DNA from 4 places in the Streptomyces sp. NPDC045899 genome. Region 2 is predicted to be linked to each of the others. Evidence: riboswitches for the same ligand, from Rfam matches in the RefSeq annotation. Region 2 holds a riboswitch; each other region holds the start of a gene.
The links. A riboswitch is a leader RNA that binds a small molecule or an ion and turns the genes downstream of it on or off. The one in region 2 is predicted to bind cyclic di-AMP.
Positions count from the first base shown of each region.

Region 1: another riboswitch for cyclic di-AMP. It lies ahead of AC07FT_RS10325 (transglycosylase family protein); the one in region 2 lies ahead of AC07FT_RS30335 (transglycosylase family protein).
Region 3: another riboswitch for cyclic di-AMP. It lies ahead of AC07FT_RS27300 (C40 family peptidase); the one in region 2 lies ahead of AC07FT_RS30335 (transglycosylase family protein).
Region 4: another riboswitch for cyclic di-AMP. It lies ahead of AC07FT_RS05180 (M23 family metallopeptidase); the one in region 2 lies ahead of AC07FT_RS30335 (transglycosylase family protein).

Region 1 covers NZ_JBWKKP010000005.1:310,457-314,147, forward strand. Annotated here, with positions in the region: gene AC07FT_RS10320 (DUF1876 domain-containing protein) at 9-278, shown strand; gene AC07FT_RS10325 (transglycosylase family protein) at 499-1,704, opposite strand; cyclic di-AMP (ydaO/yuaA leader) riboswitch at 1,710-1,887, opposite strand; gene AC07FT_RS10330 (DUF4232 domain-containing protein) at 2,381-3,115, shown strand; gene AC07FT_RS10335 (HEXXH motif domain-containing protein) at 3,513-3,691, shown strand, end outside.
Region 2 covers NZ_JBWKKP010000027.1:33,993-37,683, reverse strand. Annotated here, with positions in the region: gene eno (phosphopyruvate hydratase) at 1-521, opposite strand, end outside; gene AC07FT_RS30335 (transglycosylase family protein) at 774-1,445, opposite strand; cyclic di-AMP (ydaO/yuaA leader) riboswitch at 1,453-1,642, opposite strand; gene AC07FT_RS30330 (transglycosylase family protein) at 1,897-2,910, opposite strand; gene AC07FT_RS30325 (cytochrome P450 family protein) at 3,058-3,691, opposite strand, start outside.
Region 3 covers NZ_JBWKKP010000021.1:134,620-138,310, reverse strand. Annotated here, with positions in the region: gene AC07FT_RS27300 (C40 family peptidase) at 46-1,209, opposite strand; cyclic di-AMP (ydaO/yuaA leader) riboswitch at 1,218-1,396, opposite strand; gene pcrA (DNA helicase PcrA) at 1,554-3,691, shown strand, end outside.
Region 4 covers NZ_JBWKKP010000003.1:103,032-106,722, reverse strand. Annotated here, with positions in the region: gene AC07FT_RS05185 (GntR family transcriptional regulator) at 1-421, opposite strand, end outside; gene AC07FT_RS05180 (M23 family metallopeptidase) at 650-1,438, opposite strand; cyclic di-AMP (ydaO/yuaA leader) riboswitch at 1,453-1,615, opposite strand; gene AC07FT_RS05175 (M16 family metallopeptidase) at 1,831-3,213, opposite strand; gene AC07FT_RS05170 (M16 family metallopeptidase) at 3,234-3,691, opposite strand, start outside.

The DNA of each region.
Region 1 (3,691 bases), on a different contig from region 2:
TGATCGTGATGGAGACGATCGTGGGATGCGACATACAGATGGAATTCCGTGAGGTCGGCCCCCTGACCGAAGCGGTGGTCAGGCTGAGAATGCACGACGGCACCGAGATGCTGGCCCAGGGCCGCGCCAACCGCAACCCCGACGACCCGGCACAGCCGCGGGTCGGCGAGGAGATCGCGGCGGCGCGGGCGCTGAGCAACCTCGCCCACCGGCTGATCGGCAAGGCGGGTGGCGACATCGAGGAAGTCACACACACCAAGGCGCATCTGACGATGTAGCCGGTCGCGGCGGCAGGCGTCGCGACCGATGAGGACCGCGGGGAAGCGGGGCCGTCCGCCGCGGCATGAGGGTGCTGCGCCGGACGTGCTGGGCTGCCCGGACGGCAGTGCCGTCCGGGCAGCCCACCGGCGTCTTCTCCCGGGGCCCACCGGCGCCGGGAGCGCTCGGATCCCGGTCGGATCCCGGTCGGATCCCGGTCGGATCCCGCTCGGACCTCGTTCAGACGGAGACGCCCTTGGAGCGCAGATAGCTCAGCGGATTGACGTCCGAGCCGTAGTCGGGACCGGTGCGCACCTCGAAGTGCAGATGCGGGCCGGTGCTGTTGCCGGTCGAACCGGAGCTGCCGATCTGCTGGCCGCCCTTGACCGACTGGCCGACCTGCACGGAGAGCGCCGACATGTGCGCGTACTGGCTGTACATGCCGTCGGAGTGGCGCAGCACGACCTGGTAGCCGTACGACCCGCCCCAGCCCGCCGCGACCACCTCGGCCGGGCCCACCGCCCGCACCTGGGTGCCCGTGGGCACGGGGAAGTCGGCACCGGTGTGGTGACCGCTGGACCAGCTGCTGCCGGACACCCCGTAGGCGGTGCCCACCTGGGTGCTGGCGACCGGGGTGGTGAAGGAGGAGGAAGAGCGGGCGGTGGAGTCCTGCCGCCCCTGGGCGGAGCCGGAGCCGCTCGCCTTCCCGGCGTCGGTGCTCGGCTTGGGTTTGGGCGTGGCCCGCGGGGCCTGCTTCTGTCCGCCCTCGGTGTCGAGGGAGAGCCGCTGACCGGGGAGGATCAGATTGGGGTCGTCGCCGATGGTCCGGCGGTTGGCGTCGTAGAGCGCCTCCCATCCGCCGTCGACGTGCTCGGCACCGGCGATCCGGGAGAGGGTGTCACCCCCGGCGACGGTGTAGGAGCCGGACTGGGGGACGGCCTTGGTGGTGGCCTTGGGCGCGGCCTTCGGGGCCGCCTTGGGCGTGGCCTTGGGAGTGGCCTTCGGCGTCTCCTTCGGGGTCTGCGCGGTGGAGCCGCCGGAGCCGGTCGAGACGTCCGGGGCGGGACCGCCGCGGGTCAGCCCGGCCTTCACCGAGCACACGGGCCAGGCGGTGGGGCCCTGGCCGGCGAGCACCTTCTCGGCCACGGTGATCTGCTCGCCCTTGGTGGCCAGGTCGGCGCGGGGCGCGTAGGAGCCGCCGCCGTACCCCTCCCAGGTGCTCTGGGAGAACTGGAGGCCACCGTAGTAGCCGTTGCCGGTGTTGATGCTCCAGTTGTTGCCGGACTCGCACTCCGCCACCTTGTCCCAGGTGTCCACGGAGGCGGCGTTCGCCTGGCCGACGCCGATGAGCGGCAGGGCCACTCCGGCACCGCCCGCGGTGAACGCGAGTTGGGCGCGGGAGACGCGACGAGGCTTAGGCCGGCGGTGACGTCCGCGTGCAGCCATTGAGCTCTTCCTCTCCTACGCCTGCGAGGTGAGCTGTCGGGTTCGGGCTGGAGTTGCCCGGCCGCAGGCGCACGGGGCCATGGCCTCGTGGTGCGTCTTCACCCCAAGCCGTGCCGCGCGGTCCACGCGGTACGGCACCTACCTGGTTCCCCCGCTCCTGCCGTGACAGGTCGTCGTTTCACCCCTCAGCCGACGGCAGGACTCGGCGCTCCGGCGAAGGAGGCCGCCGCATGGAATGCGACGAGAGCCGCACAGTAAACACATCGTTTTGGTCACGACAAGGTCTCGGGTTCTCGATCAAGGCGCCGGCTCCCCGGCCTCTCGTCCGGTGTCACTCTGTGCGCCGGGTCTCCTCCGGAGAGCGAGTGCGAAAACTGCCGAATGTCCGTCAGAAACGTTACGCCACAGTGGAATCCGTTGCCGTCTGTTGATCTCCGCCTGGAAATCGATCAGTTGGCGCCTTTCTTTGTGACCTGCGTCACTGCTTTCCGATTTTGGCCGATAACGGTGTGGTGCGTGATTTACGGATTTGCCAGGGAAATGCGGCTAATACGCCGGGTGACATAAGGGCGCCAAAGCGGGGAAGGGTGAGCCAAGGGGGATGGACAGGAAGCATTCGGGGCAGGCGCGCTCGCGGCCGCTGCCCCGGCCGACGGCTGACCTGGGGAGGTCGCTCATGGTGCAAGGACACGGCACGACGGGAGCACGGCACACGGCAATGGCCCGCTCCCGGCCGCTGGTCTTATCCGCGCTGCTCATCGGCGCGCTGGCCACGGCCACCGGCTGCGGCACCGATGAGGGGGAGGGGGCGTGGGAGCGTTCCGGCGGCTCCGGTGCCACTCACGCGGCGGAATCGGCCCGCGCCGTGGAATCGGCGGCGGCCCCGGCTCCACGGGACCGGCGCTCCACTCCGTCCGGCGACCGGTCCGCCGCGGGGCCCGCGTCGGCCTCCGCCTCCGCGTCCGCGTCGGCAGGCGGCTCCGGTGCCGCTCCCTCCGCGCGCCGCGTCTGCTCCACGGAACGGCTGAAGCTGAGTGTGGGCCGCAAGGACGTGGGTGCGGGCAATGTCTATCTGCCGCTGGTCCTCACCAACACCTCGACCTCGGCCTGCACCCTCACCGGTTTCCCGGGGGTGTCCCTGCTCGACGCCGACGGCGCGCTGATAGGCGAGCCCGCCGCCCGGCGGGGCGCTTCGCACTCCACCATCCCGCTGCCCCCGGGCGGCAGCGCCTCCGCGCTGCTGCACACCCTCAACGACGGCGTCGCCGACACCCCCTGCTGGAAGTCCGCCACGAGTATCCGGGTCTATCCGCCGGATTCCTTCCGCGCGATGAAGGTCGCGGCGCACTCCTTCCGCGTCTGCGGCGGGGTCTTCGATGTCGAAGCGGTGCGTTCCGGGGCGGGCGCCTGACATCTGTCAGCGGCATACCGGACCGCTGTCATCCCGGGTAGAAGTGTCCGAAAATCTTGACAAGCCAGGCGCCGACTGGCTGTGTTCACCCTTTCGCAATCAAAAGGGGTAGGTCACCATGAGGGGTGCCTCACGTGAGCCGGTGGTTAGCGTCCGGAGGGGGACGGTGTCATGGAGCGATTCGCGACCGGGGTCGAGACGGAGCTGCTGGACCTTTCGGGAGCGACCCTCGAGGACCTTGACCGGGGCGACGGATTCCCTTCGGTGACCCAGCGGTTGCTCGACGCCGTCCAATTTCCACCCACCCTGGTGACCGCCGCCACGTCCGGACAGAATTGCGTCAGCGAGGGAACGCCGGAATAGTGCCGCATCCCTCGCTTTGTGGAACAAGGTGGCCATGACGGCTGAACGTTCCTTTCATCGCCTTTCGGAGCGGTGTTTCACCGAGTTGGGCCGGGGTTCGGGCGGTGTGTCGTCGGTGGCCGAGCTGCGGTCCGGGCAGCGCAGCCGGACCATGCTCCTGCTGCGCGCCCTGGTCGGCATCGCCTCCGGTCACCCCGCGCTGCCGGGCCCGCT
Region 2 (3,691 bases):
GACTCCGCGCCGATCGGCGCGATCATGAACTCCTGGATGTCCACGTTGGAGTCCGCGTGCGAACCGCCGTTGAGGATGTTCATCATCGGGACCGGCAGCAGATGGGCGTTGGGGCCGCCCAGGTACCGGAAGAGCGGGAGGTCGGACGCCTCGGAGGCGGCGTGCGCGACGGCCAGCGAGACGCCGAGGATGGCGTTGGCGCCGAGCGAGGACTTGTCCGGGGTGGCGTCCAGGTCGAACATCGCCTGGTCGATCAGCCGCTGCTCGGTGGCGTCGTAGCCGACGAGCTCCGGGCCGATCTGCTCGATCACGGCGAGGACGGCCTTCTCGACGCCCTTGCCGTTGTAGCGGTTCTTGTCGCCGTCACGGAGCTCGAGGGCCTCGAAGGCACCGGTGGAGGCACCGGACGGAACGGCGGCACGGCCCGTACTGCCGTCGTCGAGGCCGACCTCGACCTCGACCGTGGGGTTGCCTCGCGAGTCGAGGATCTCGCGAGCTACGACGACGTCGATGGACGGCACGAGGTTCTCCTTCGTATGTGTCTGCGGTAGCGACACGAGCCTAACCGGACCGGAGGGCCGTACCCCCCGTTCGCCCGTCCCGCGAGACAGGACGTGGCATAAATAGCCAGTTTTGGGTGCCGATATCTACATTTTCCGTGAACCGACGAACCCCGGCCGGAACGCACCGCGGGAACGGCGCGCCCGGCCGGGGCTCGTGGTCGACATGTGGCCGCCGGGACCCGGATCCGGCCACGGTCGGCCGGACCGCGGTCAGCTCAGGTGGAGCCGCTGGCCCGGGTAGATCAGGTCGGCCTGCTCGACGATGTCCTTGTTCCGCTCGAAGAGCTTCTTCCAGCCGCCCTCGACATGCTCGGCCTTGGCGATCTTGCCCAGGGTGTCGCCCGGCTTGACCTTGTACTCGCCGTCGCCCTTCTTCACCGGTCCGCGGGCCTCGGAGCGGGCGGCGCGGTCGGACTCGGAGCGGGTCTCGGCCTTCGGCTGCGCGGGCTTGGGCGCCGGGGCCTTCGACTCCTGCTGACCGGAGTCGGCGGGGGCGGACGGGGACGGGGTGCCACCGGTGGTGAGCCCGGTGCCGCAGACGGGCCAGGCGCCCTTGCCCTGGCCGGCCAGAACCTTCTCGGCGACCTGTATCTGCTGGTCCTTGCTGGCCTTGTCGGCCGTGGGGGCGAACGAGGTACCGCCGTAGGCGGCCCAGGTGGAGCTCGAGAACTGCAGTCCGCCGTAGTAGCCGTTGCCGGTGTTGATGGACCAGTTGCCGCCGGACTCGCACTGCGCGACCTTGTCCCACTGGGCGGTGGTGGCCGCGGAGGCGGAGGTGGCCCCGATCAGCGGGGCGGCCACGGCGGCGCCCGCGAGACCGGCGAGCGCGGCGATACGGGTGGCCTTGGACGGGCGGCGGTGCTTGCCGTTGGACTTGAGCATCGTTGGTTCGTTTCCTCACCGACGCCTACGAGGTGAGCTGTCGGGTTCGGGCGTGAGTTGCCCGGCCGGTCACCACCGATCGACGAATGATCGACGATCGATCACACCGGCTTCACCCCAAGCCGACGAGCCCGTTTCCACAGGCCATTCGGCACCTACCTTGGGTCCCCCGCTCCTGCCTTCGGCGCTGACGCGTCGGTTCCCCCCGACCGCCGGCAGGACTCGGCGTGACGATCGACGGTGCCCGCGGTGGCGAGCGGAACGACGGTAAGCACAGCCCCCGGGAAGGTTCAAACACCCCATTCACAGCGAGAGCTGCTGTATCTGATCTCACCCGGCCCACATCCACGCAGGTGGGGCCGGGTGCGGAGAGAACGGACAGGGGGTGCGCACCGGGAGATGTGACGAGATGTATGTCTCACCGTCGCCAGACCGGGCAATTCACCCATAACTACCGCTCCTTGGCGCTGAGGTCCAACCGCTGACCGGGGAGGATTAGATCCGGATTGTCCCCGATGAGGCTTTCGTTGCCTTTGTAGAGGCCCCGCCACCCGGTCGGCAACTGCTCGCGCCGGGCGATGTCTGAGAGGTTGTCACCGGGCCGGACGGTGTAGCCGCCCTCCGAGGCCTCCTCCGCGCGTTCCCCGCTGTCCCGCGAGGCATGCCGTCCGGAGGGCCGCGGGGCCGCCTGGTCATCGTCGTCGGCCTCGTCCGGGTCCGCGGCACCGCGGTGGCGTCCGGTGGGCCCGGGGTCGGCGCTCTCGTCCGGGGACTCCGAGGCGTCCGGGATGCCGGAGGAGTCGGAGGACTTCGTATCCGACGGGGACGGGGACGGGGAGTCCTCGTCGTCCTCGCGGTCGGAGGCGGACGGGGAGGGCGTCTCCCGCCCCTCCCCGCCGTCGGGCGTCCGGCGCTCGCCGGAGTCGTCCGAGGGATCCGCGGAGTCCTGGGAGTCCGAGGGCTCCGTGGCGTCCGCGGAGTCATCGCGGTCCTCCGCCGCGGAGCCGTCACGCTCCCCCTCCCCGCCGTCACCGCGCTGACCGGTCGACGGCGGAGCGGTGTAGCCGGGGTCCACCTCGGGGGCGTCACCGCCGTCGGACAGCCCCGCGTTCACCGCGCAGCTGGGCCAGGCGTCCGGACCGCGGTCGTCCAGGATCGACTGGGCCACGGATATCTGCTGGGAGCGGCTGGCCAGATCGGGACGCGGGGCGTACGCGGTGCCGCCGTACTCCTTCCACATGGACAGGGTGAGCTGCAGACCGCCGTAGAAGCCGTTGCCCTCGTTGGCGCTCCACATGCCGCCGCTCTCGCACTCGGCGACGCGGTCCCAGGTGGCGGTGGAGGCGGCCTGGGCGCCACTGGCCCCGAAGAGGGGGATGGCGAGTCCGGCACCCGTGATGCCCGCCGCGACGACGATGGCCGGAGCCTGACGGGGGCGGCGGTGTCGACCGTTCCCGGAACGCATGTGGTGGCCTCTCGTGTCGGCGGTTGAGTTGTCGGTTGAACATAGCGACGGCACCCGATCATCACAAGCCGGTGTATCCCAGGTCACGCCCCGGTCACGCCACTGATCATTCGTCACTTATGTCGTCCGCCAAGGGCCTTCGCCGCCTCAGCCGCCAGGGGAATTCCAGCTCACCGGAAGGGTGCGCAGCCCCCGCATGATCAGCCCGCCGCGCCAGCGCAGATCGTCCGGATCCGCCGCAAGCCGGATATCGGGGATACGCCGCAGCAGGGTGCCGAGGGCGGCCTGGGCCTCCAGCCGGGCGAGCGGGGCGCCCAGGCAGTAGTGGATGCCGTGGCCGTAGCCCAGGTGCTGGTTGTCGGTGCGGGTGAGGTCCAGCACATCGGGGTCCCGGAAGCGCTCCGGATCACGGTCGGCCGCGGCGAGCACCACCAGTACCGGCTCCCCCTCGGCGACGCGCTGTCCGCCGAGGGTCAGCGGCTCGGTGGCGAACCGCCAGGTGGCGATCTCCACCGGACCGTCGTAGCGGAGCAGCTCCTCGACGCCGGCGGCGAGCAGCCGCTCGTCCCCTTCTTCCAGGGCCCGCTGGAGCCGGGCGCGTTGAACCGGATGGCGCAGCAGTGCGTACATCCCGTTGCCGATCAGATTGACCGTGGTCTCGAACCCGGCGAACAAGAGGATGAAGGCCATCGCGGCGGCCTCGTTCTCGGTGAGGTGCTCCCCGTGGTCGCTGGCCCGGATCAGTCCGGAGATGAGGTCCTCGTCCTCCCCTTCCTCTCCG
Region 3 (3,691 bases), on a different contig from region 2:
CCGGCTTCGCGTGGGCGGCGCGCCGCCTGATCCGGCTTCGCCGGGTCAGGCGGGGCGGACGCTGCCATAGACCGGCATCTCGGTGATCGGCGCCTTCTTCACCGAGTCACCCGGCTTCGGCGCGTGGATCATCATCCCGTCGCCGATGTACAGCCCGACATGGCTGATGTCGTCATAGAAGAAGACCAGGTCACCCGGCTTGAGCTCGGACGTGGACACCCGCGTGCCCACCTTCACCTGGTCCCAGGTGGTGCGCGGCAGGGACACCCCGGCGGACTTCCAGGCGGCCTGGGTCAGCCCCGAGCAGTCGAAGGAGTTGGGGCCGGTGGCGCCCCACACGTACGGCTTGCCGATCTGCGCCTGCGCGAAGGCGATGGCCTTCGCCGCCTTGGTGCTGTCCGAGGGCGCGGGGCTGGAGGGAGTGGACGGCGTGGACGAGCCGGAGCCGTCGTTCCCCTCTCGCCGCTGACGCTCGGCCTCCGCCTTGCGCTGCTTCTCGGCCAGCTCGGCGGCCTTGCGCTTGGCCTCCTCCTGCTTCTTCCGCTCGATCGCCGCGAGCCGCGCCTTCTCCTTGGCGGTCAGGTTCGACAGCAGCCGCCGGGCCTCGGAGAGCTTGCTCTGGACGGACTTCTTCTTCTCCTTGAGCGTCTTCTGCGAGGAGGTCAGCGAGGCGAGACTGCTGGTGGCAGTGGCGCGCTCCTTGGCCGCCTTCTTCTGCTGCTCCTGGAACTGCTGGACGGCGTGCCGCTGGTGGCCGGTGAGCCGGTCCATCAGGTGCGACTGGTCGAAGACGTCCTTCGGGTCGGAGGAGAAGAGCATGGCGGCGGTGCTGCTGGCCATACCGCCGCTGCGGTACTGGGCGGCGGCGTAGGAGCCGAGGGTGCGGCGGGCCTCGTTGAGCTTCTCGGTGCGCTTGGCGACGGTGTCCAGCAGCTTGTCGACCTTGGCGCGCTGGGTCTCGGTGCGCTCCTTGGCGGCGTTGTAGCCCTGGGTGGCGCTCTCCGCCTGGTGGTACAGGGTGTCGACCTTCTTCTTGACCGCTTCGATCGACTGGGTGGCGGGCTTGGGATCACCGGGCGCGGCGTTGGCCGTCTGGGAGAGCAGGGTGACCGAGGCCAGGGCGGCCGTGGTGACCCCGACCGCGGTGCGCCGGCTCTGGCCGGTGAGCGTGGCCGGTATTCGGGTCCGCGGTTTGCGGTGCGACGCCAAGGGAGGCGACTCCTTCCGTGGACCGCCTACCGGGTTAGCTGTCGGGTTCGGGCGGACGGAAGGCTGCCCTACGGCCCGTCCGGGCGGCACACGAGGTGCCGTCGCCGGGCCGATTCACCCCGGTGGAACGTGTGGGTCCCCGGCTCCGGCTGCCTCGCGGCAGGACCGGACTCGGCGGAGGCGGTCCGTGCCGACGCTGGTCGCCGACGATGGTCCGGACTGCCTGACGCAGGACGGTAGCCAACTCGTGGGGTCCCTGTGAAGGCTGGTGTTCCTTTTGCCCGAAACCGTTTCGTGATGTTCGTACTCGGGGTGTCAGTGGGGCGGCCTAGACTCGGTCAGCGATGAGCAGCCTCTTTGACGACAGCTTCCTGGCGGACCTCGGGCCCTCGGGCGAGGAGCCCCCGCCGCCCGAGGACCACGGGGACCACGAGGGTCCCGGGCACCACGGCCCCGGCGGCGCCGAGGACGTACCGCACCACCTGTTCAGCGGCGCGTTCGACGCGCCGGTGCCGAGCACGTCCCGGGAGGCGTACTACCGGGACGGCGCGGCCCGGCCCGCCGTGGACCCGGCCGCCCTGCTCGAGGGGCTGAACGAACAGCAGCGGGCGGCGGTGGAGCACACCGGTGGTCCGCTGCTGATCGTCGCCGGAGCCGGTTCCGGCAAGACCCGGGTACTCACCCACCGCATCGCGTACCTGCTCGGTGCGCGCGGAGCGCACCCCGGCCAGATCCTCGCCATCACCTTCACCAACAAGGCCGCGGGTGAGATGAAGGAGCGGGTGGAGGAGCTGGTCGGCCCGCGGGCGAACGCCATGTGGGTCTCCACGTTCCACAGCGCGTGCGTGCGCATCCTGCGCCGCGAGTCCAAGAAGCTGGGCTTCACCTCATCGTTCTCGATCTACGACGCGGCCGACTCCAAGCGGCTGATGGCGCTGGTCTGCCGCGATCTCGACCTGGACCCCAAGCGGTACCCGCCCAAGTCCTTCAGCGCCAAGATCTCCAACCTGAAGAACGAGCTGATCGACGAGGAGACCTTCGCCGGTCAGGCGACGGACGGTTTTGAGAAGACCCTCGCCGAGGCGTACGCGATGTACCAGTCGAGGCTGCGCGAGGCCAACGCGCTGGACTTCGACGACATCATCATGACCACGGTCAATCTGCTCCAGGCGTTCCCGGACGTGGCCGACCACTACCGCCGCCGGTTCCGCCATGTGCTGGTCGACGAGTACCAGGACACCAACCACGCGCAGTACACCCTGGTGCGCGAGCTGGTCGGCACGGACACCGAGGAGACCACCGCGGGTGAGCTGTGCGTGGTGGGCGACGCCGACCAGTCCATCTACGCCTTCCGCGGCGCCACCATCCGCAACATCCTCCAGTTCGAGGAGGACTACCCGCAGGCGCGGACCATCCTGCTGGAGCAGAACTACCGCTCCACGCAGACCATCCTCAGCGCGGCCAACGCGGTCATCGAGCGCAATGAGAACCGCCGTCCGAAGAACCTGTGGACCGAAGCCGGTGCCGGAGCCACCATCACCGGTTACGTCGCCGACACCGAGCACGACGAGGCCCAGTTCGTCGCCGACGAGATCGACCGGCTGACCGACGCGGGCGACGCCAAGGCCGGTGACGTCGCCGTCTTCTACCGCACCAACGCCCAGTCCCGTGTCTTCGAGGAAGTCTTCATCCGGGTCGGGCTGCCGTACAAGGTCGTCGGCGGTGTGCGCTTCTACGAGCGCAAGGAGGTCCGGGACGTCCTGGCCTATCTGCGGGTGCTGGCCAACCCCGAGGACAGCGTCCCGCTGCGCCGCATCCTCAATGTGCCCAAGCGCGGTATCGGCGAGCGCGCCGAGGCGATGATCGACGCCCTGTCGCTCCGCGAGAAGATCACCTTCCCGCAGGCGCTGGTCCGGGTCGCCGAGGCGTACGGCATGGCGGCCCGCTCGGCCAACGCGGTCAAGCGGTTCAACACGCTGATGGAGGAGCTGCGCACCATCGTGGAGTCGGGCGCGGGCCCGGCCACGGTGCTGGAGGCGGTGCTGGAGCGCACCGGCTATCTCGCCGAGCTCCAGGCGTCCACGGACCCGCAGGACGAGACCCGTATCGAGAACCTCCAGGAGCTCGCGGCCGTGGCCCTGGAGTTCGAGCAGGACCGGGGCGAGGAGAACCCCGGTACCCTCGCGGACTTCTTGGAGCAGGTCGCGCTGGTGGCCGACTCCGACCAGATCCCGGACGAGGACCCGGACGGCACCGGGGTGATCACCCTGATGACGCTGCACACGGCCAAGGGGCTGGAGTTCCCGGTCGTCTTTCTCAGCGGTCTGGAGGACGGCGTCTTCCCGCATATGCGGGCGCTCGGCCAGACCAAGGAGCTGGAGGAGGAGCGGCGGCTCGCGTACGTGGGGATCACCCGTGCCCGTGAGCGGCTGTACCTGACCCGCTCCACGATGCGCAGCGCCTGGGGACAGCCCGCGTACAA
Region 4 (3,691 bases), on a different contig from region 2:
ACCAGTCGCCCAGCGGGGCGAGTTCACCCAGGCTGCCGCGGCGGGCCCGCTCCTGGCCGAGCCGGACCAGACCGCGCAGCACCTTCAGATGCGCCTCGGTGCGGCGCTGCGCGGCACGGGCGGCGCCCAGCGGCTCCAGCAGCCCGCGGATGTCGAGAAGATCGGCGGCCTCCCGCTCGGACGGCTGTGCGACACAAGCCCCCGCATGGCGCCGGGTGGTCACGAACCCCTCGGACTCCAGGGTGCGCAGGGCTTCCCGGACGGGCACCCGCGAGACGCCGTAGCGGCGCGCGAGCAGTTCCTCGGTGAGCCTGCTGCCGGGCGGATGGACACCGGAGACGATGTCCTCGCGAATGGCCCTGCACACCGCGTGCGCCGAAATCCGCCGACCACTCGGGATCGCGGTGGTATCCCCGTTCATTTCCGGTCCCGCACTGTCGAACCTCCGCCTTAATCCCAGCGAAACGCACCCGGCTGACGGGTGTTCGACAACCCTATTCCAAAACGAGGGAATTTCCGATGGCGAGCCTGAATTCATGGATATTTTTGGTCAGCCGGGGCGCCCCACGGCGAAGGCCCCGTCCGCTCGGCGGACGGGGCCTTCGGCCACGGGCTGGTGTGCGCGGCGCCCGGGGCGCCGTGCGGTGGGTCAGAGGTTGACGCCGTGCGAGCGCAGGTACGCCACGGGGTCGATGTCCGAACCGTAGTCGGCGCCGGTGCGCGCCTCGAAGTGCAGATGCGGGCCGGTGACGTTGCCGGTGGCGCCCGACAGGCCGATCTGCTGCCCCGGGGTGACCTGCTGGCCGACCGAGACGTTGAGCGAGGACAGGTGGCCGTACTGGGTGTACGTGCCGTCCTTCATCTTGATGACGATGTTGTTGCCGTAGGAGCCGCCCCAACCCGCCTCGACGACCTCGCCGGAACCGACGGCGTGCACCGAGGTGCCCGAGGCGGCGTGGAAGTCGATACCGGTGTGGCTGCCGGAGGACCACAGACCGCTGGACGCCTGGTAGGCGGTGGAGACGTAGGAGCCGGAGACCGGCGAGACGAAGGTGTTGAGGCGCTTGCGCTCGGCCTCGCGCGCGGCGCGCTCCTTGGCCTCCCGCTCCGCCTTGGCCTTCTTCGCGGCCGCCTCGGCCTTCCTGGCCGCCTCCTGGCGGGCGATGGTCTCGGCCCGTGCCTTGGCCGCGGCCTCCGCGGCGGCGGTCTCCTGGGACTGCGCCTGGGCCTGGATCTGGTCGGCCAGACCCTCGTCGATCACGATCGCCTGCTGCAGCCCCGTCTGCGCGGGAGCGGGAGCCTGCTCGGCGGCGAGGGCGGGACCGGCGATACCGGCGACCACACCGGAGGCGACGGTGGTGACTCCCGCGATGTTCGCGCCGGTGCGGACGGACCGTCGGGGACGGCGGTGTTTCCCGGTGGCACGGGTGAACGCCATGCTGTGGCGCACTCCTTTCCTTCCTTCTCGCCTACCGGGTTAGCTGACGGGTTCGGAGCAGGAAGGTCTCCTACGGCCCCCTCGTCCTTCAGGACAAGGCGTCCGATTCACCCCTGGGGACATTGGGTCCCCGGCTCCCCTGGCTCGCGCCGTACGGGGACTCGGCGATGGCTGCCCGTGCCGCGGGCGCGGCGTGGTGATGGCGAACAGCCGGACCGACGCTAAACGGGGCGTCTTTGGATCACCAAACAGATCCTGATTTTTGTTGCTCTCCCCACAAACCAAACACCCAACCTCCCTATAAAACGGGCATTCGGAAGGACCCTGACATCGCACACGATGCCAGGGTCCTTCCGCTGACGGCCCGTCGGACGGCCGGAGGTCGCGCCGGGTCAGCCCGAGACGACGGTCACCTCGCCGATGCCCAGCTGCCGGACCGGCTCCGCGATCTGCGAGGCGTCCCCGACCAGCACGGTGACCAGCCGGTCCGCCGGGAAGGCGCTCACCACCGCGGCGGTGGCCTCCACCGTCCCGGCCTCGGCGAGCCGGGCGTACACCTGCGCCTGGAAGTCGTCCGGAAGGTGCTGCTCGACCTGGTCGGCCAGGGTGCCCGCGACAGCGGCCGCGGTCTCGTACTTCAACGGGGCGACGCCCACCAGGTTCTGCACGGCGACATCGCGCTCGGTGTCCGTCAGCCCCTCCTCCTTCACGGTGCGCAGCACCTTCCAGAGGTCCTCCAGCGCGGGGCCGGTGACCTCGGTGGCCACCGAGCCGCTGATCGCCAGCATCGCGGCGCCCGCGGAGCCGCCGGACGGCGAGGGGGCCGTGGACCGCAGCACCTGGCAGAAGGAGCGCACACCGTAGGTGTAGCCCTTCTCCTCTCGCAGCACGCGGTCGAGCCGGGAGGTGAGGGTGCCGCCCAGGCAGTAGGTACCGAGCACCTGGGCGGGCCAGACGCGGTCGTGGCGGTCGGCCCCGATCCGGCCGATCAGGAGCTGGGTCTGGACCGCGCCGGGCCGGTCGACGATCACCACCCGGCCGGTGTCGTCGGCCACGATCGGCGGGACCGGGCGGGGCACGGCCGCGCCGCCGGTCCAGGCGCCGAGGGTGTCGGCGAGTGCCTTGTCGAGGTCGACCCCGGTGAGGTCGCCGACCACGACGGCGGTCGCGGTGGACGGACGGATATGGGCCTCGTAGAAGGCCCGCACGGCCGCCGCGTCGATGCCCTCGACCGTCTTCTCGGTGCCCTGGCGGGGCCGGGACATCCGCGACTCGGCCGGGAACAGCTCCTTGGCCAGGGCCATGGAGGCGCGGCGGGCCGGATTGGCCAGCTCGTGCGGGATCTCGTCCAGCCGGTTGCGCACCAGCCGCTCGACCTCGCCGTCGGGGAAGGCGGGGGCGCGCAGCGCGTCGGCGAGCAGCCCCAGCGCCTTGGGCAGCCGGGAGACCGGGACCTCCAGGGCGACCCGTACACCCGGGTGGTCGGCGTGGGCGTCCAGGGTGGCGCCGCAGCGCTCGAGCTCGGCGGCGAACTCCTCGGCGTCGTGCTTGTCGGTGCCCTCCGACAGGGCGCGCGCCATGATGGTGGCCACGCCGTCGAGGCCGACGGGCTCGGCGTCCAGCGGGGCGTCCAGGTTGATCTCGACGGCCACCACCTGCTGGCCGGGGCGGTGGCAGCGCAGCACCGTGAGCCCGTTGGGGAGTTCACCGCGCTCGGGCGCCGGGAAGGCCCACGGCCTGGGGGCACCTCCGCTGGGCTGCGGGTGGAAGGTCATGGTCGCGGTGACGGCGTCGCTCACTGGGCCGCCTCCCCTTCTGCGTCGGTGTCGTCGGCGTCATCGGCGGACTCGGCGCCCTCGACGGGCTCGTAGACCAGCACGGCCCGGTTGTCCGGGCGCAGCCGCGCGGCGGCCACGGCCCGCACCTCCTCGGGGGTGATGTCGAGCACCCGTTCCACGGCGGTCAGCGCCAGCTGCGGATCGCCGTGGAGCACGGCGAAGCGGCACAGCTCGTCGGCCCGGCCGCCCACGGTGGCCAGCCGGTCCAGCCACTCGCGCTCGATCTGTGCCTGGGCGCGCTCCATCTCCTGCGGGGTCGGCCCCTCCTCGGCGAAGCGGGCCAGCTCCTCGTCGACCGCGGTCTCGATGGCGGGCACCTCGACGCCAGCGGAGGTCTTCACGTCCAGCCAGCCGAGCGAGGGCGCGCCCGACAGCCGCAGCAGCCCGAATCCGGCCGCGACGGCGGTGCGGTCAC